2 linked regions of the Desulfosporosinus acidiphilus SJ4 genome follow. Each later gene encodes a partner of the first gene's protein in a complex. Links are inferred from orthologs where the notes say so. Each region holds a gene or a part of one and is shown on either strand. Other genes may lie near its edges. The genes, in order: pcrA and uvrB.

Evidence for each region.
Region 2: the proteins of pcrA (region 1) and uvrB are in contact, whole or in part, in a crystal structure (PDB 7EGT), measured with the Thermus thermophilus proteins. The link is inferred for Desulfosporosinus acidiphilus SJ4 from one-to-one orthologs. Residues at the interface, in WP_096412145.1 of Thermus thermophilus: His654, Arg656, Phe657, Gln666, Asp668, Glu669, Lys680, Arg681, Leu682, Ser683, Lys685, Tyr686, Ala687; in WP_096411307.1 of Thermus thermophilus: Glu23, Leu25, Arg26, Asp27, Gly28, Glu29, Arg30, Phe31, Arg55, Glu326, Asp327, Phe328, Glu379, Ser382, Gln383, His398, Gly400, Arg401.

Annotation. Positions count from the first base shown.
Region 1 is NC_018068.1:1,292,307-1,302,484, reverse strand. The notes cover bases 2,515-5,493. They hold pcrA (DNA helicase PcrA), read right to left. Parts: upstream 5,146-5,493; coding sequence 2,884-5,145; downstream 2,515-2,883. Other genes in these bases: DESACI_RS05860 (putative manganese-dependent inorganic diphosphatase), read right to left, coding at 2,515-2,877. In the rest of the region: NAD-dependent DNA ligase LigA, read right to left, coding at 1-1,870; more of DESACI_RS05860, read right to left, coding at 1,912-2,514; DESACI_RS05850 (ASKHA domain-containing protein), read right to left, coding at 5,794-7,623; DESACI_RS05845 (multidrug effflux MFS transporter), read right to left, coding at 7,653-8,894; DESACI_RS05835 (cobalamin B12-binding domain-containing protein), read right to left, coding at 9,426-10,058; DESACI_RS24750 (hypothetical protein), read right to left, coding at 10,101-10,178. UniProt on the Escherichia coli protein: A helicase with DNA-dependent ATPase activity. Unwinds DNA duplexes with 3'-5' polarity. Translocates on single-stranded DNA with 3'-5' polarity. Initiates unwinding more efficiently from a nicked substrate than double-stranded DNA.
Region 2 is NC_018068.1:4,798,720-4,808,847, forward strand. The notes cover bases 1-2,929. They hold uvrB (excinuclease ABC subunit UvrB), read right to left. Parts: upstream 2,527-2,929; coding sequence 475-2,526; downstream 1-474. Other genes in these bases: uvrA (excinuclease ABC subunit UvrA), read right to left, coding at 1-447; DESACI_RS21880 (sugar ABC transporter substrate-binding protein), read right to left, coding at 2,878-2,929. In the rest of the region: more of DESACI_RS21880, read right to left, coding at 2,930-4,266; DESACI_RS21885 (HDOD domain-containing protein), read left to right, coding at 4,462-5,304; DESACI_RS21890 (hypothetical protein), read right to left, coding at 5,319-6,356; DESACI_RS21895 (S41 family peptidase), read right to left, coding at 6,547-7,728; DESACI_RS21900 (murein hydrolase activator EnvC family protein), read right to left, coding at 7,801-8,946; permease-like cell division protein FtsX, read right to left, coding at 9,030-9,920; cell division ATP-binding protein FtsE, read right to left, coding at 9,910-10,128. UniProt on the Escherichia coli protein: The UvrABC repair system catalyzes the recognition and processing of DNA lesions. A damage recognition complex composed of 2 UvrA and 2 UvrB subunits scans DNA for abnormalities.

The sequences.
Region 1 (10,178 bases):
TTTTGCTGACGGAGCTTGCGGCTTTGCCGCCGTGGTCTTCAATGACTTTTTCGATCTCTCGTCGGTCCCAACGTTCTAAGGAACCTGTGACAACAATACTTTTACCGGCAAATATCTGGGGTTTTGAAGATTCTTCAGCCGTCATATCGACTCCTGCCTGACGCAGTTTTTCAATAAAACCTTGAGTGCTCTCCAGGCTGAAAAAATAGACGAGATTTTCCGCCATGGTGGGCCCTATATCGGGAATTCCCTGCAGCTCTTCCAGAGACGCTTTCATGAGTTGGTCCATGGAACCAAACCTCTGAGCCAAGACTTTGCCGGCCTTTTCTCCGGTATGGCGAATCCCCAGGGCAAAAATCAAAGGCCCCAAGCCGCGGGTTTTGCTATCCTGAATGGCTTTTAAAAGATTTTCGGCGGATTTCTTACCCATCCGTTCTAAGGGGATTAAATCCTCAAAGGTTAAGGAATAAAGATCCGCAGCGTCCGAGATCAAACGAGCATCGAGAAGCTGCTGAATCACCGCCGGCCCCAGACCGTCTATAGCCATGGCATCGCGGGAAACGAAATGGATGATCCCTTCCCGTTGCCTGGCGGGACAGGTGATACTCTGACAGCGGTAGGCCACTTCACCTTCATCTTGGCGGACAGGGCTTTGACATTCCGGACAGAATTCCGGCATTTCAAAGATTCTTTCCTCCCCGGTTCGTTTCTCAGGCAGCATCTTAACAACTTCAGGAATAACATCCCCGGCCTTATGAAGCAAAACATGGTCGCCGATGCGGATATCCTTCTGGCGTATGTTATCAAGATTATGCAGAGTCGCCCGGCTCACCGTGGACCCTGCAACCAGAACAGGCGTGAGCACTGCCGTAGGGGTTAACACCCCCGTTCGGCCTACCCGAATCAGTATATCTTCAACAACGGTTTCCACTTGTTCTGCTGGAAATTTATAAGCAATTGCCCAACGAGGACTTTTAGCTGTAAAGCCCAATTCCTGTTGAACGGCAAAATCATTCACTTTAATAACCAATCCGTCAATATCATAGGAGAAACCATGACGTTCCGAAGACATTCTTTCACAAAACCCAATAACTTCGTCAATGGTTCCAAAAACCTTATACTCCGGATTGACAATAAATCCTTGTTCCTTTAAATAGGTAAGGACTTCCGTTTGATTATGTAAACCTAACTCGTTGGCACCCAACACCTGATAAGCAAAATAATCCAGCTTCCGCTGGGCCGTAATCTTGGAATTCAATTGGCGCAAGGAACCTGCCGCCGCATTACGGGGATTGGCAAAGGTTGCTTGTCCCTCTTCTTCCCGTTCTTGATTCAAGCGGGCAAAGGAAGCTTTGGGCATATACCCTTCTCCCCGGACGCTTAGTCTTGGAACATCATCTTTAAGGCGTAAAGGTATTGATTTTACAGTCTTAACGTTAGGGGTGATATCTTCACCCACTTCGCCATCACCACGGGTTGCTCCCCGCACCATCAGGCTGTTTTCGTAGGTTAAAGCGACAGTCAGTCCATCAATCTTAAGTTCTACAACATACTCCACAGTTGAAGTCACTTGACGGACCCGTCGGTCAAATTCCCTGAGGTCCTCCGCCGAAAAAGCGTTATCTAAACTCAGGAGAGGTTCCAAATGACGTACTTTAGTGTACTCTTTGGCTACCTCTCCCCCGACTCGTACTGTCGGAGAATCGGGAGTAACCCAGTCCGGATGCTTCGCTTCCAAATCGATCAATTCCCGCATGAGAGCATCGTAATCCGCATCAGTCATGGTGGGTTGATCAAGTACATAGTACTGCTTATTGGCAGTCTCTATCTCCCCCCGCAACCATCTCACACGCTCGAATTCATCCCGCACCGAAATTTCCTCCCTGTTCTCCTAATATGTTTGTATTTTAATTAAGCTGAAAAATAAGTTGTCATTGGTGGAACAACTTGTTTTTTACGGGAGAGAACGCCAGGAAGCTCAACACTGCCATTGACAAGTTCTTTGCCGAAGGCTTTAGCAACTTCTTCCGGATTATCTCCTTTAACAATCAGTTCAGTGTAATCACTTAAAATGTCAGTAACCATTAAGCAGATATAACGCAGGCCTTGAGAATTGCGATAGTTTTCCAGCTCTTTGTTTAAGTTTGCCCGAACATCTTCAAATCCATCCATGCCCATCAGACTGACTTGGCCAACGCCAACTTTGTGGGATCCCATGGTGAAAGCTTTGAAATCTTCTTCAATCATGCTTTGCGGAGTGCGCTCAGCGATGTTGGAACCCGCTTTGAACATATCAATACCGAAGGTTTTGGGGTCAACTCCAGCAATGGCTGCGAGTTCAGCAGCAATAACTTTATCCAGCTCAGTGCAAGTTGGGGATTTGAAGATTACTGTGTCAGAAAGAATAGCAGCTAATAAAATACCTGCAATCGCTTTCTCAGGAACTAAGCCTTTTTCTTTGTAATATTGAGCAACAATCGAACAGGTTGAACCGACAGGCTCGATACGTACATAAAGAGGTTCGGCAGTTTGGAATCCGCCAACTTTGTGGTGGTCAACAACTTGTACGAGCTGAGCTTGATCAGCACCGCCTACAGCTTGACCATATTCGTTGTGGTCAACGAGGATAAGTTTTTGTTTAGCCTCAACGGATTCTAATACTTCAGGTACTTGAACTCCATAATAGTTGAGAACAAACTCGGTCTCTTTATTGATTTTGCCGGCTGTTACGGCAACACAATTTTCAGCACCTGTAAGTTCTTTAAAACGAGCTAAAGCGATAGCGGAGCAAACTGAGTCTGTATCTGGGTTCTTGTGACCAACAATATAAATCTTATCCATTATAACACCTAAACCTTTCTCTTCATAATTTCTCATTTGAATTTAGAGTTTGGTAAGTTTGGCGTACTCTGCCAAGAGTTTTTTAATTCCAATTCCACCATCAAATACAATTGTCAATTCTGCCTGATTTCCTTCACCCTTAATTGAGACTATTATTCCTCGTCCGAATTTAACATGCTCAACCTTTTCTCCTACGTGATGAGCCTCACCTCCTTTAATGACCACCGGGCTGCCAAAATCTTTCTCCCAGGAACCGGACCCTAAAGGAATTCTCCGATCTGGTTTACCCTCCTGTCTCTGAAATGATTTGGGTGAAGTATTTAAACGCAGTTTAGGCGGATCGAGTGGATCGATATCCGTCATCAGCTCCGACGGGATCTCCTCTAAAAACCGCGAAGGTGGATTATACTGGGTTTTGCCATAGAGCATACGCATTTCTGAATTGCACAAGTACAGTTTTTCACGTGCCCGTGTAATAGCTACATAGCACAGCCTCCGTTCCTCCTCCAACTCTGAAGGGTCAAGAAAGGAACGTCCGCTGGGAAAGATGCCCTCTTCCATGCCTACCACGAAAACGACAGGATATTCCAGACCTTTAGCGCTGTGCATGGTCATTAAGGCAATGGATTCTTCTGCAGGATCCAGTTCGTCTATGTCAGCGACCAGCGATACTTGCTCTAAAAAGCCGCTGACTCCGCCAAGGATCTGTTCTTCCTCCCCTTCGGTTTCAGATTGAGCAGCTTTTTCATCGAACTCCGTTGTGACGGAAAGAAACTCTAACAAGTTTTCCAAGCGGGCTTCTGCTTCCGGTGAACTATCTGCTTCGAGAATCGCCTGGTAACCCGTTTTATTCAAAATCTCCTTGACTAACTCTGTAACGGTGGCATTTTTCGAAAACTCAACTAAACCTTGCATCAGATGGGCAAAGGCCAACAATGGTTTCTTAGCCCGGGCTGTTAATTCCGGAATATAGTCTGCTTCCAAAATAGCGTCCAAGACAGGCATTCCTTGTTCGTCGGCATATTCCAGAATTTTCTCCAGAGTACTTTCTCCCAGGCCCCGTTTAGGAACATTAAGCACCCGGGCAAAACTTACTTGGTCTGAAGGGTTATAGATAAGCCGCAGATAGGCTAACATATCTTTGATCTCTAAACGTTGGTAAAACTTTAAACCCGAAAAAATTCGATAAGGCAGGGCGGCTTTCATCAACTGTTCTTCCAGTATCCGAGATTGGGCATTGGTTCGATAAAGAACTGTAAAATCACTGTAGGGACGACCTTCCAGTTCATGCAAACGCTGAATCCGTTCTACCACATACCTGGCTTCATCCCGTTCGTCATTACTGACATAACAAACGATTGGCTGTCCTGAGGAATTCTCCGTCCAGAGAGATTTTTCTTTGCGTCCCTCATTGTTCCTGACAACGGCATTGGCAGCATCAAGAATTTTTTGAGTAGACCGATAATTCTGCTCAAGCTTGATAACCTTAGCTTCAGGGTAATCCCGCTCAAAATCAAGGATGTTTTGAATATCAGCCCCGCGCCAGCCATAAACGGACTGGTCATCGTCCCCTACCACACAAAGATTGCGGTAACGGCTGGCCAACAGCTTGATCAGCATGTATTGGGCATGATTGGTATCCTGATATTCATCCACCAAAATATAACGGAATTTCTCCTGATAATAATCCAAAACCCTGTCATTTTCTCTGAACAGTTTAACCGTAAGCATAATAATATCATCAAAATCCAGAGCATTATTCGTTCTGAGTTTTTTCTGATAATCCCGATACAAATCAACAACTTTGCTCTGAAAATAATCGCTGGCCTGGACAGCAAATCCTTCAGGGTCCAGGAGTTTATTTTTGGCATCACTAATCACCGAAGCTACACCACGCGGGGAAAATTTCTTTTCATCCAGATTCTTTTCCTTTAAGCATCCTTTGATCAAAGCCAGTTGATCTCCCGCATCGTAGATCACAAAATTCCGGGTATAACCCGGCAGATGCTCGATATCCCGCCGCAAAATGCGTACACAGGCTGAGTGGAAGGTGCTGACCCATAATCCTCGTCCTTCACTGCCTACGAGGGTTGTTACCCTGTCCCGCATCTCCTTAGCTGCTTTATTCGTAAACGTAATTGCTAATATATCGCCTGGATCGACACCCCGAGCAATCAAATGAGCAATTCGGTAAGTAAGCACGCGAGTCTTTCCTGATCCTGCACCGGCCAGAATAAGAAGCGGCCCTTCCTGATGCTCAGCAGCTTCCCTTTGTACTGAATTCAAATCGTCCAACCGATACATTAACCACTCCACCTCTCCTCTTGTACATATTATAACATACTGTTCGTCCTGACTGTTGTCTGATTTAAAGGCGGCACTCACCTAAAGGTTACTTGCTATTAAATTTTACTATACCTAGTAATGATGATTGTTATAGCAAAGCCCCAATTATAGTCCTCTGATTCCAGTATCTTGAAATATTTATCCTTTGAACTGTAGATTATCATGTAGATTTATGTCTTTTTGTGACAAATTGCTAATTCTCGCTTTAAATGATTTAAATAAGGAATTAAAACATTCTATTTTCACTAGCCCATATACCCCAAGCAGCATAAATAAGGTTAATAGAGACATAGCCCTCCATTAACCTTATTTCTCCATCATTGCATTATCCTTTTGACTATCGATGTCAGCAGTCTCTTCCTGCCATCCCGATAGTCTCCAGTGGAGACTATCGCACTTGTTTGGCTCCAGAGACACTTGGCCAAATCCACACTGCAGGAGTAGGCCTATTAAGTTGCAGTGTGGCGATAAGCTCGTCCGCTTATCGTCATGGCCGGCGGTCTCTTCCCGCCATCCTTGGCTCCAGAGACACTTGGCCAATCCATGGCCGGCGTCTGCTTGGATGTTCTTCGCTATCGTAAAATCAGAACCACACTATGACTTTCATTAGAAGATCCCTTCAAAACCCAGTCCTTTTAGAAATTCATCCTGAAATTCTTTCTTATTAGATAGCTCAATATGCTCTGCCTGTTTAGCCATAGTCTCAGCGCGCCCTCGCTCAATAATGGAAAGCAAGGCCATTTTAGCCCCATCTCCTGCCGCATTACCTATGGAATGAATTCTTTCCAAGGGTAAAGGCGGAAGCAATCCGATGCCCAAGGCACTTTCTTTCTTAATATAATTCCCAAAGGCTCCTGCCAGAAGCACCCTGTCTATCTCAAGAGGACTAATTCCCATTTCTCTGACGAGCAGTGTAATTCCTGCACTTATAGCCCCCTTCGCCAGCTGTAAAGCTCGAATGTCCTTTTGGGAAAGCACAAGATCCTCGCCGCTGACCGAATCCTTTCCCCAAGCAAGAACAAATTCAAAAGTCTGCTCACCTTTACGCAGCCGCTCACGCACCAGAGGAGGCAATATTTCCAAGTCTTCCGGTTCGCTGGCATAACGTCCGGAAGCAGTAATAACCCCCGCCTTAAACATTTCGGCAATAGCATCGATCAGCCCCGAGCCACAGATACCTCGATCTTTTCCACCTCCGATGGTTTTTAATTCAACATCCTGAGCTATACTCACCGCTTCAATTGCTCCCTCTGCCGCTCTCATTCCATAGCGGATCTCCGCTCCTTCAAAGGCCGGCCCAGCTGCAGTGGAGCAAGTCAGAATCCGGTTCTTGCCGCTGAGAACCATCTCGCCGTTTGTTCCAATATCAACGATCAGGCTGACTCCGTCCAGATGATCAGCTCTTGCCGCTAACATTGCTCCAACGGTATCCGATCCAACATAACCGGCCACATTCGGCAGTACCAGCACCCGTCCAGTGGAGAGCATATAAAGTCCCAACTCTTTAGCTTCCACATCGACCATTTGCTGAAAAACCGGAATGAAAGGGGCCGGAGCCAGATAGGTGGGATCGATTCCCAAAAACAAATGAGCCATTGTTGTGTTGCCCACGACCACGGCCTGATAAATTTCTTCCTGCTTAATGTTCTTCTCCTGGCATAGCTCTTTGATTATCTTGTTAAGGCCGCCCACTACTTTCCCTTGAACTTCCTGAAGTTTTTCCGGACCGCCCGCTGCATAAGTGATTCGTGAAATAACATCAGCTCCGAAAATCTGCTGCGGATTTGTCATCGCCCCACTTGCTGCAACAATGCCTTGGAGCATATCCAAAAGGTAAACCACCACCGTCGTAGTACCAATATCAATGGCAATGCCAAAACAGCGCTTTGAAGTGTCATGGGGTTCTACAGCCAATAATCTATGGCCGTCCAGCACCGCCGTGATTTGAAATCCACCGTCTCGCAGCACCTTAGGAAGTGTAGCAGCAATGGAACGGCTAAAGCGCAGCCCCCTTTCAGGCAGAGCAGACACTAAACGCTCCCAATCTGACCTCTGGTCTTCAACTGTGGGACGTTCGAGTTCAAGTGGATATTTGCAGACACTGGGGGCCAACTCAATTTCCCTTAGCTCGGCCAAATCTGTTTTCCGATGAACGACATCCTTTTGTTCTTCAATCCGGATCGATGCATTGTGAGTAAGGGTGTGTTGACAGGCCAAGACCCAACCGGCCTCTAGCTCTGAAGCCGTTAGAAATTTCTTTTCTGCCAAAGTAGGAGAATACGGAGCATCTGTCTTAATTTGAACCTTACATTTTCCGCAGGTTCCTTTTCCTCCGCAGGTGCTTTCAACTTGCCTTCCGGCTAAAGCAACTGCTTGCAAAATAGTTGTGTCTTTCTCAACCTGAACAACTTTGTTCGAAAATGTGATGTCAATCATCCCTGTCACTCCTTTGCTATAACAACTTGTCAACTCTCAACTGCCTGAACAAAAGGTTTTTTGGAAATTATACTCCAAAGCCCTAAACTGATTAAAGCAAGAATTGCATATAGGAGCCCCATGACCTCTATCCGATTGGCCCAATTCAAGGAAATGAGAATCATACCGATACTGCCAAAGACCGTAAAGGCACAAGACATTAATGATACAGCCGCCCCGGTGTCTCCCTTTTGCTGTTCCAGCATTAAATTAGCACTGGGGGGGCGAGTGAGGCTGCCTGCCAGCGTAGCCGGCAATAAGGTTAAGGCAAATACCGCCGGACTCATACTCCCTATAAAACTGACTAAAAGTCCGCTGACAAAGGAGATAAAATAACTGGCTGAAATAATAAAATCCCTTTTCAGATACCGGGCTACCCTCGAATAGAGCAAAGGACCAATCACCATAAAGATTGCATTAAAGGCAAAATAATAGCTGTAAACTTGTGCGCTTAAGCCAAATTGATCAATATAAATATAGGAGGATGAGGTAATGAAGGACATCATCGGAATCCCCATTAAGGAAAATGTCAAAAGAAGTGAGACAAACCCCGGATTTTTAGCAACAACTTGCAATCTCCCCAGAGATTGAAGAATTCCCCCGGTATAATGCTCAGCAATGGTTTCCTGGAAGGCAATTCCCGCCATTGTGATTAGAAACCCAATCACTGCCAAGGTAGAAAACACTCCCCGCCAGGAAGTAAACCTCAAGATTACTGCCCCAACAACAGGAGCGACGATTGGCGAAATCATAGTCATTGATGACACCACGGCTAAGACAGATATCCGCTTCTTCCCGGTATAACAATCTTTTACAACAGCCTGAGCTACAGAAGTTGCCGCTCCGCTGGCAATAGCTTGGAAAACTCGAAAAATAATAAGCTGATATACATTTCCCGAAAAGGCGCATAAAACACTGGCAATAGTGTAAAGCACTAAACCCGTAAGCAATATTGGTTTGCGACCGTATTTATCGCTTAAGGGCCCCCAAAATAAGGTTCCGATGGCATAAAAAAGGAAAAACATAATTAACGTAAGATTAATTAAACCGGCAGAAGCTTTAAAATTCTCCGCCATCCTCGGCAGGGCAGGAAGATATAGATCAGTAGATAAGGGTATAAACGCACTTAAAAAAGCAATAAGGACTACGAGCCCCTTATCACCTAAATATCGCTGCGTCTTCTTAGGTTCTTCATTTTGATCAGTTGTCTCAAGCAATGAATCCTTTGTCATTCGTTTTATTAACTCCATTCTTTAGTCTGTACAATTACTACAAATTATGTTCACGTGCAAGAACGCTCTAAAGAAAACTTAGCGGGCGCCAAGCATCGGAGCAGGCGGCTGCCAAGTTGCACTTATGCTAGAAGACGAAGGCACTGTCTTCGCAGATATTAGCCCTGCTTGCGGTATACAACCGAAGGTTATACTTTCTGCCTCGGAAAGTGAACTCGTCCAGCTAAAGCTGAACATCGGGGTCTCAGATGACGATAGTCTCCAGTGGAGAGTATCGCCGAAGCCGCTTATACTTAAAAGAATACTGCGCGGCGAAGGATGACTCTACCCCACCTGAAGTTTACGAAGATCCCCCACTTATAGAAGTGTGGGGCTTCAAATCCGGATAAATTTTCAATTCTTCAGTGATACCGCTAAACGGCATGGGGGGGCTGATAACGGAACAGACAATTAGGAGGCACCTCATAAGACACCTCCTTAACCGGTCTTGAAGTTAGGGACGCGGTGAACCTTCTTGTTTGCTAAGCGTTGTTAGGCAACTCCGAATATTTCTTCAGCAATCTTGACGCCATCCGTAGCAGCCTGAGCGCTGAAATCTGCACCTACGTAGTCTTTGACGACCTCATCAATATAGTTGCCGCCGATAAGTATTATGCAATCCAATCCTGCAGCTCTGATGGCCTCAATGGTTTCTTTCATAGATTCCTGGCATCCTGTCAACAGAACACTCATGCCTACAAGGGGGGCTTTAAATTCTTTTATCGCTTCAATAAACTTCTCTTTCGGAACATCCACTCCGAGATCAATGACATTATAACCCGATCCTTTGAGGAGCATTACCACAATGTTCTTTCCTAAATCGTGGATATCCCCTTTCACAGTGCCCATGACGATATTCCCCTTATACTCTGCATTACTGCCCGTGAGGAGCGGTTCTAAAACGACCATAGAATCCTGCATGATTTCTCCGCACATGATGAGTTCACCCAAGAAATATTCTCCGGTCTCAAAGCGAACACCTGCTTCTGCCATTCCTTGCTGCAGCGAATTTACAATTTCTAAGGGCGTTACTCCCTTTGCCAAACGTTCTTTGACTAGATCTGCCACTTGCTGTTCTTCCAATTCCGCTATGGCCTTCGATAATTCATCTGTCAGCATCATCATCCCACTCCTTTGAAATCAAAAAGTATTTTAAATTTCTTAGTTCTATCGTTGTACCCAAAACCAAATGAAATTGTAGGCAAAGTCATCCAACTTTTCCCATTCCTTTTTCACAATTTCTTC
Region 2 (10,128 bases), 3.5 Mb from region 1 along the record:
TTTTGTGCGCTCCGGAAGCTCCAAGATCTTATCCACCATTTGCTGGATCGTTTGTTGCGAGATTTCACGCCCGCACTTGGGACAATGGGGATGACCAATCCGTGCATATAACAAACGCAAATAATCCCAAACCTCTGTGGCCGTACCTACGGTTGAGCGGGGATTACGATTCGTTGTTTTCTGATCAATTGAAATTGCCGGCGATAGGCCTTCGATAGAGTCGACATCCGGCTTGTCCATCTGCCCCAAAAATTGCCGGGCATAAGCCGAAAGAGATTCAACATATCTCCGCTGGCCTTCGGCATAAATCGTATCAAAGGCCAGGGAAGACTTTCCGGAGCCGGATAATCCGGTAATTACAACAAGCTTGTCCCGGGGTATATCAATATCAATATTCTTTAAATTATGAGCGCGTGCCCCACGCACACGCAAGTATTCCTGGCTCATGTTCAGCCTCCTAATTTGTATGATAATCTAACTGGTTCTTTTACCTCGCTTCTTATTATCACCTTTAGATCGGTTATAACGATTTCCGCTTCCCCGCTGTTGACTCGTGATTTTGTACTTGTTTTCTTCACCTTTTAATTCTATCATAGCATCACGAATTTCGGCTGCTCGTTCAAAATCCAAGTTTTGAGCTGCCAGGCGCATTTCTTGTTCTAAGCTGGCGATAAGAGAAGCCATCTCCTCCGGCGGCAGTTTTGAACCATAAGCTTTTTTGCTTTCGGCTACTTTCGTTGCTTCCGGCGCATCATGGACTGCTTTCCGAATCGTTTGGGGGATAATCCCCATTTTCTCATTATAAGCCATCTGGATAGCCCGCCGTCGATTCGTCTCGTCAAGAGCAACCTGCATAGATTGGGTTATCTTGTCACCATACATAATGACTTTTCCTTGAGCGTTTCGCGCCGCGCGTCCAATGGTCTGAATGAGGGAACGATCAGACCTCAGAAAACCTTCTTTATCCGCGTCAAGAATCGCCACTAGCGATACTTCAGGCAAATCCAAACCTTCTCTCAGGAGATTAATCCCAACAATGACATCAATTATACCTAAACGAAGCTCTCGCAGAATTTCAACCCGCTCTAAGGTCTTAATATCCGAATGAAGGTATTTCACTTTAATCTCCAGGTTTTTTAAATAATCTGTGAGATCTTCAGCCATCTTCTTGGTTAGTGTAGTAATCAGGACTCGTTCGTTTCGGGCAATTCTTGCTCGAATTTCTCCCAGCAGGTCGTCAATTTGACCTTTAGTCGGACGGACAACGACTTCCGGATCTAACAAACCCGTTGGCCGAATGATCTGTTCAACCACCGTTGGGCAGTGAGCTAACTCATAAGGGCCGGGGGTAGCACTGACATAAATGGTTTGCCTAATTAGCCGCTCAAACTCAGCAAACGTTAAAGGGCGATTATCCAAAGCAGAGGGCAATCTAAAACCGAAATCTACGAGGGTTGTCTTCCGCGATCGGTCTCCTTCATACATCCCTCTTACTTGAGGGATGGAAACATGAGATTCATCCACAAAAAGCAAGAAATCTTCAGGAAAATAGTGAAGCAAGGTATAAGGAGTTTCTCCAGGTTCACGGAAGGTCAAATGTCTGGAGTAATTTTCAATTCCATTGCAAAAGCCCATTTCCCGCAGCATTTCCAGATCATAACGTGTTCTCTGTTCAAGTCGCTGAGCCTCTAGCAGCTTATTTTGGGATTGTAAAACCTGCAAACGTTCACTTAATTCAAGTTCAATATTTTCAGCTGCCTTCATTACTTTTTCTTGGGCTGTGACATAGTGAGAATTTGGGAAAATAGCGACATGATTTCTTTCCCCTAAAATCTCTCCGGTTAATACATTTATTTCGTAAATGTGTTCAATTTCATCCCCAAACATCTCAACTCGAAGAACCTTTTCACTAGAAGACGCCGGATAAATCTCCACAACATCCCCGCGCACGCGAAAGGTTCCGCGCGTAAAAGCAATGTCATTGCGGTCGTATTGAATTGAAATTAATTTGCGCAGAATATCATTGCGATCAATGACTTGTCCTTGGCGTAAAGAGAGCACCAGCTCACGATACTCTTCCGGTGAACCCAAACCGTAAATACAGGAAACACTGGCGACAACCAGAACATCCCGCCGCTCGAAAAGTGATGCCGTAGCTGAGTGACGTAATTTCTCGATTTCGTCATTAATTGAAGCATCTTTCTCAATAAAAGTATCACTCGAAGGAACATAAGCCTCCGGTTGATAGTAATCATAATAACTTACAAAATACTCTACGGCGTTTTCTGGGAAGTACTCTTTGAATTCGCTGTAGAGCTGTGCTGCTAATGTTTTGTTATGCGCTAAAACAAGGGTCGGGCGCTGGACTTTCGTAATAATATTTGCCATTGTAAAGGTTTTTCCTGAACCGGTGACCCCCAACAGTGTTTGGTGACGCTTTCCTTCCTTTATACCGGCAGCTAAAGAATCTACGGCCTGGGGCTGATCTCCTGAAGATTGGTAGGGGGCATGTAAACGAAATTCCATCTTTTGATCCCCTTTGTAAATTGTAAAATAAACACTATGTGAACTCGTTCAGCCAAAGCTGAACATCGGGGCCTCGGCGAAGGACTCTATCCACACAGAGGCAGAGAACGTGAACCACTCCCACTTATGGAAGTAGTGGGAGTCTTACAATTTGATAAAAACTTCATTTTGGGTAATAATTATAATCTTTCTAAGTTCATTTTACATCTTAGGAGATGCATATTCAACAATATCAGCCCTCTTAATTGCAGTCTCAGAATACCTTTTTATTCCATTGGGTAACGGTTGTCAAAATCTTAGGGAAGAGACGAAAGGATAAGGATTTTCGTCTCTTCCCTGTATAGCCTTTTATTATCCTCCGCTGTCACCGCCACCGCCGCTTTTGTCTTGTGAAGATTGGCTTCCTTGGTCTTTAGACTGACCTTGGGATGACTGATCTTTCCCTTCCGTTTGCAGCATTTCCGGAGGCACCGTCTTAACTTGTTGGTTCGTCGTCTTCTCCGTCCCTATGACTTTCCCTTGCGAATCTAGATATTCTCTTGTAGTTTCCGTCTTAACTGTTTCTGTAACTTTAGCAACCCCTGGCGGAACATTTCCTGACGTCTGGGCTTGATCACTGCTGCCGCTTGCACTCTGTTTACTCCCTTGTTTGTCTTTACTGTCTCCCTGATTTTTACTGTCTCCCTGTTCCTTACTCTGAGTTTGTGCTTTTGAAGTCTGTTTTTTCTGGTCTTGTTGTGCGCTTTGCATCGTTTTAACATAACTTTTTTGAATTACCGCAAGATTATCAGGGGTAACCGCCTTAACTTGAATGATCTTAGCGGGAATATCTCCCTGTTCACTGGTAATTGAATCACTAAGATCAAGAGGCTCTTTATCAATAACCTTCTGAGCCCACTGGAAGGCGTTTGCCCCCTGAAGATACGGAGATGTGTCCACATCGCTGGTTTGAGATCCGCTGGCCATTCGGTCAAGGGAAGAAATACTTGCCTGCCCCCCAATCAGCAAAACCTTCTTATCCAATTGCAATTGTTTTAAAACATCACTTGCCATTCCCGACAATTGAGCCGTAGGGGCTAAAATCCCTTGCACTTTCCCAGGATTCTTTTGTAAAAAGTCGTTTAAGCTTTGCTTAACTGTTGATTCCGCTCCCTGTGGACTGGCAATCGTTTGAATGGATATTTTAGGATATTTACTGAGAACCGCTTTGTTCCCGGCAAGAAGTTCTTGAGATCCCGTCTCACTGGGATCTCCCTGCAAAATGATGACTTGCCCGTCTGAAACTTTGCTGACTAAGGACTGAGCCATCAGTTCCCCTGTCTTTTCCTGATCTGACGTTACTATGCCTGCAAGATTAGCGCCCGCCGGAACTTGGTTTAATGCTAGGACTGGCACTTTATTTGTCTGGGCGTTCTTTAAAAGATTCGCATTTCCTCCCTGATAGATTAAGACTTTAGCCCCTTTCAAGGCTGAATCATCCACCGCTTGACTTGAATCGAGGTATTTGACTTTGACATTCCCCTTCTTCGCTAAATCGTCAATGCCTTTGGTGATCAGCAATTTATTTGGGTCTTTTTCATCTAAAGACACTGCAATTATCGGAGGTTTAGAATTATTACCTGCAGAAGAAGTTTTGTTTTTGTTGCCTAAAAGGGCTTGAAGACCACAGCCACTTATGGTTAAACTAAGACATAAACATAAACCAATGAAAACAACTAGGGTTCGCTTTCTGTATGTCATGGAAACGCTCCTTTCGAACTCCTAATTTTGTCATTAGTCTTCCCTTGTCGTATAAAATAATGCAGTTTGTTTAAATAGTTCAAGCGACTCATTGTATGTTGAAGTCTTTAGTTATAACATTATAATGATTCTTTTTCAAACCATGAGTTCATTCAAGTCTGACGACGCTCCCAATGATTTTAAGGAGGGTTAAAATTGCCGGTCAAATTGGAACACATTCTCACTCGTGTTAATACTCTTCCCCCTCTGCCTACTGCTGCCGTAAAAGTTGTAACCTTAACAAAAGATCCTACGACTACAGTTAAAGAGCTTGAAACCGTAATTTCACAAGACCCTGCGCTTGCCGCCGGGATGTTGAAGCAAGCCAATTCTGCCTATTACGGATATGCCCGACGCATTTCATCACTCCAAGAAGCCATCGTAATGTTAGGTTTTCAGGCGACTCAAGGATTAGCCATGGCTTCAGCCGTTGCTCCTATACTTAAAACGCCCCTCATTGGCTATGAAATTGAACAGGAGGGCCTCTGGAAGCATTCTATGTTAACGGCTATGGCAGCCAAACGATTATGTCAGCATTTAAGGCTTCCCTTTGGAGAAGTTGCTTTCACCGCAGGTTTGCTCCACGATATCGGTAAATTAGTCATCTCCATTTATATTCAGGAAGTTAATACCATCCTTTTGCAAAAAGTCCAGGAAACATCACTTTCCTATGTTGAACTTGAGGAAAAAGTTATTGGCTATGACCATGCTACGGTGGGCGGATACTTAGCAATTAACTGGAACCTGCCAGACGACCTTGTGGAAGGTATTTCCTACCACCATTCTCCTTTGAAAGCCCACAACTTCATTGATTTAGCGTCTGTTATTCACATTGCGAATGGCTTAGCTAATTTGCTCGGCACAGGTGGTGGGGTGGACAGTTTTTTTAACCCTCTTGAGCAAGAAATTCTAGACCGCTTTACCCTCAAGGAAAGTGACCTTGAACGTCTCATTTCGGAGATTGGTGAATATCTCGTTGACCCCTCCATTTTTGGCTAGGTTCTCAAAGCATTTTAGTTTAATCCATTTAATTTCAAATCTCCCAAAATTGTATTAAGAAGAATTTCCCGGTATTCATCTAACTTCCCAAAGTCTACAGATTCTGTATAAATGGCTTTAAGCTGAGATCTATGGTTTTGCCAAGAGGAGATAGTTTCAATTAGCTTTTCCCCAAAGGGTCGTTCTAAGCCCTGATCAACTAAGTTATCCGGATTACCCTGCCATATGGCCAGATGTCTTTCTGGAAAAACAATCCCAATCACTTCATCTGGGTTTAGTGGATGTAAGATAATTTCAATTAATTGACCGAGTTGCTGCGCTTCATTTAATACCCAGTCTAAGGCATCTAAGGTTTCATCCCCTTCAAGCCGAATCTGATCAAAATCCATAAGAAAATGAGGGGCTAGGTTCAACCATCCTTCTGAGGTTAAGCCATGCAAAAAATAGGGATTAATTATACTCTTTTGCAGCAGTTTTACTGCATTCTCAGCAAGTGGCCAAGGCCCAGTATTCTCTTTTCTGATTTTTAGCCGGGCGGAATTGCCCAAAATCCAAGACATGTCCTCTCTTTTATCGGTTCTGGAAGTCCTGGGAACAATTAAAGAACTCAGCTCAGCCGCCAATTCTTCCTCTACCTTCTGTTGAAGTAATTGAAGCTGATTTTCAAGTTTTAAAATATGTATACGCTGCTTCTCGAGCTTATAATCATCACAAAAGCGGTTAAAATCAATAAACTTTTCCACCACACCCGGAGCACGCCAACGAAACGGCGAAATTTCCATCACATCCAGCATAGCCAATCCCATACGAGGCATTATGAAACCGGCCATAGAATCGGGGTCGCGAGCTGAACGCATAAAATCAATTTCATACCCCCGATCTAGCAGTTCCAGGCCAATAACTTTAATTAAAGTCGATTTACCTGTTCCCAGCCCCCCTAACAAGACATAAACCCTTTGCCAATTCGGCATCATATTAGGCACCAGAGAAATATACCCCCGCGTGGTGATTCCTTCGGCAAAGTAATGCCTTACCCCAGTTTTATTTCCCATCTTCATCCAGCCCCCGTTGTTTTTTATATCAGCGTAGTCTATGCAGCTAGAACTTCGAGGGTGAATTTATAAAAAAGGAACTAAACTGTAGTCTAGGCGTTTAAAATAAAAAACGAGGTTGCGCAACAAAATGTTGCCGCAGCCTCGTTTTCTTTATACTATCAAAAAGTATAACTTTTGGTTGTATATTTTACTTCATTTTTCCTTGTAATGCTTGAACTGCTTTTAAAAGCTGAGGATCAAAATTCGTATCCGTTGGCGAAAGTGTAGCTTGCTGGCCCTTTGGGAGTTCTACCATTACGTCCGGTTCAATCCCAATTTTGTTAATCGAGACCTTATTTGGTGTAAGATATTTGGCAGTGGTTAATTTGACACTCGTCCCCGCATCGAGAGGGAAAATTGTTTGGACGATCCCTTTGCCGAAGGTTTTTACTCCCACTAACGTCCCCGTTTTCTCATCCTTAATAGCGCCGGAGACAATCTCCGCGGCCGAAGCGCTCTCTTCATTGACAAGCACGACCAAAGGCATTCCTAAATACGTTCCAGTGGCCATCTTTGTATCTACGTTTCCTTGTTTGTCTACAATATAGACCACCGGTCCGGAAGGAACAAAATAACTTGCAACTTGAACAGCCGCATTAAGTTCACCGCCGTGATTATATCTTAAATCCAGAACGATACCTTTGTATTTTTTTATATTCATGTTGTTCAAAGTATCTTTAAGTTCAGTACCGGTATCCGTGGAAAATTGAGTAATATTAATATAGGCAATATCAGGATGCCCGGGCAGTGCTTCTCCATCAACCGTAGGAACGGTTATATTTTCCCTTGTCAGGCTCACCGTATAAGTTTTGTTGGTACTGGCGCGATATAATGCTAAAACCACTTTCGTTCCCGGATCACCGCGCATCAAATTTACGGCTTTGTCCTGGTCCATACCGGCCGTATCGGTATCATTGATCTTGCTCACAACATCCCCCGGCAAAATCCCCGCCTTGCTTGCCGGAGAATTTTTAATAGGCCGCAAGACCACGAGTTTATTTGGATCCTTCAGGCTAAGAACAATCCCCACTCCGCCAAATTTGCTATCAAGAATCTGAAAAAGTTCTTGATTCTCTTGGGCATTCATATAGGTCGAATACGGATCCCCCAGAATATCCACAATTCCTTTCGTAGCACCTTCAACCAATTGTGATGTCGAAACATTCTCTAAGTAATCGCTGTGAATAAGTTGTGCAACATGAACCAGACGACCAATGTTATCGACGTTGGCGAGTACGATTCCGCCTACCGTTGCTGTCACCAGCACACAAAAAATCAGTAAGACAACTCCAACATGTTTTGCTGTTCTTTTCCAATTCCACTCCTGCACTCAATGTCAAACCCTTTCCTCAAGTCTTGCTCTATTATATGCCTATCCCCTTGCAGAAATACTGCTTATCCATTAGTTGGGGAAAAATTGCAATGGATCTGTCGGGTTGCCATCGACCCTAACCTCAAAATGCAAATGCGGGCCCGTGCTCCATCCAGTGGAACCGACATAGCCGATAACTTGGTTTGCTTCTACGGATTGTCCTTCGGTAACATTCAATTTTGACTGATGCCCATAAAGAGAAGAAATCCCATGACCGTGATCGATAATAACCATGTTGCCGTAGGCAACATTCCAACCGGCCATAATAACAACGCCACTTCCTGCAGCGTGAATCTCGGTCCCCATAGGAGCCATTATATCCGTTCCGGTATGTAAACTTTGCTTGTGGGTGATTGGATGAGTTCTCCACCCATAAGGATCACTAATCTCATAATGCCCCGGTAAGGGCCAGGTTGAAATGGTTCCATTCCCATTGTTTCGTCCGGCTTGAGCAGCCTGCAATTTGCGAATCTTATCATTTAAAGCATTGGCTTCTGTTTGTAAGCGTTCGACCTCATCATAAGAAGCTTGAACGGCTTTCTGATTTTGCTCCAAAGCCGTTTGCTGCTGAGCCTTTTTCGCATCCAGGTCTGTTTTGGCTTTTGCTGCCTGAGCCTGAAGTTGAGCGGCTTGATTCCTCTTCACTGTTAGTTCCTGAGTTTTTTGAGCGATTTTTTCCTTTTGCTCTTGGATATCTGTCAATAACTTTTGGTCATTCGTAATTAATTTATTGAAATACTCCATCCTCGTGATAAAATCACTCAGGTTTGCAGATTGAAAGAGTAATTCGAAATAGCTGATCTGCCCGTTTTCGTAAATTCCCCGAGCCCTTTTTCCAAGGGCAGTACGGCGGTCGGCCAGTTCTTGCTGTTTTTGATCCAGTTCTTTTTGCGCAGCTTGAACCTGAGTTTGGGTTTGGTTAAAAGCACGCTGCTTTTCGGCTAAAAGTGACTGGGCAGCAGAAATTTGGGTTTCTAACTGAGCCAGCTGAGCCTTCAATTTATCGGAGGTATAGGTCAATTGATGCAGTTTGTTCTGCGCTTGATTCTTTTGACTGGAGATCGATTGCTGCTCATGCACTGCGTCATAAAGCTCACTCGCCTGAGAGGGCGCCTTAGAGGCTATAAGCAAAGCAAGACTCAGTGCCGTAATTAAGACCACTTTTTTCTTGAACATCTACTCCCCCCTAAGACACAAATCTCAAACGTGCCAAGGAACACGTTTTGCCACGTGTCCTCAGCACAATACACGTTCAATGTTTAGGAACGCAGGAATTTTTGCAAAGACACAGCGCTGCCCACAGCCCCCATAGCCATACCCGCCAGTAAAAGGCCGCCTGTCACTTGGTGAAACAGGAGGGGATTGCGAACGACAGGCAAGAACGTAAGAGCCGATTGAATATACATGGTCATCCAGTTATAGCCCATTCCGACAATCAAGGCCGCCAGAGCACCACCAAGCAGACCTAGAGTTAATCCTTCAATGAGAAACGGCCAGCGGACAAAACTATTACTTGCCCCCACTAACTTCATAATTTGAATTTCCCGCCGTTTGGAAAAAACATTCATTTTAACATTAATTGAAATAAGCACAACGGAAGCCGCGGAAAAGGCAGCTACCACACCGAGGCCAATCCATCTCAGCCATTTGGTGAATTCCAGAAGTTTATCCACATAGCCCTGTCCATAGCGCACTGTATCAATTTCCGGCAATGCTTGTATAGCATCTGCCAACGTCTTTACATCTTGAGGATTTGTAGCTTTTACCGTCAATTTATCCGGGAATGGATTTGTTCCTCCCAAATCTGTTACAAGATTGCTCTGGGATCCGCCTATGGTCTTTCCGAAATCTGATAAGGCCTGATCCTTTGTAACAAGAGTCACAGAAGCAACCCCTGTCATCCCTTGAATTTGACCCTGCAGGGTTTGGACTTGGTCCGCTGTCGCATCATCTTTAACAAAGGCAGCAATTTCAAGTTGAGATTCAAAAGATTGGGCCATATTGGCTGCATTTGCTAAAAAGAAGACCGAAAAGCCCAAAATAACCAGCGATACCATAACCGTTAGAACGGAAGCAATGCTTAACCAAGGGTTGCGCTTCATCGAATGACCCGTTTCACGCAGAATATAACTGGGAAAATTAAACGTCATAGCCGTAGCCCCCCATTTCCTCATCCCGCGCAACTCGGCCATTTTCAATGGCAATGACTCGTTTTTGCATTTTATTAACAATTGCCCGAGCATGAGTGGCCATAACGATGGTGGTTCCTCTTTTGTTAATGTTAAAGAGCAAATCCATAATTCCCCATGCCGTCTCCGGGTCAAGGTTTCCCGTCGGTTCGTCCGCAACTAATAAGGC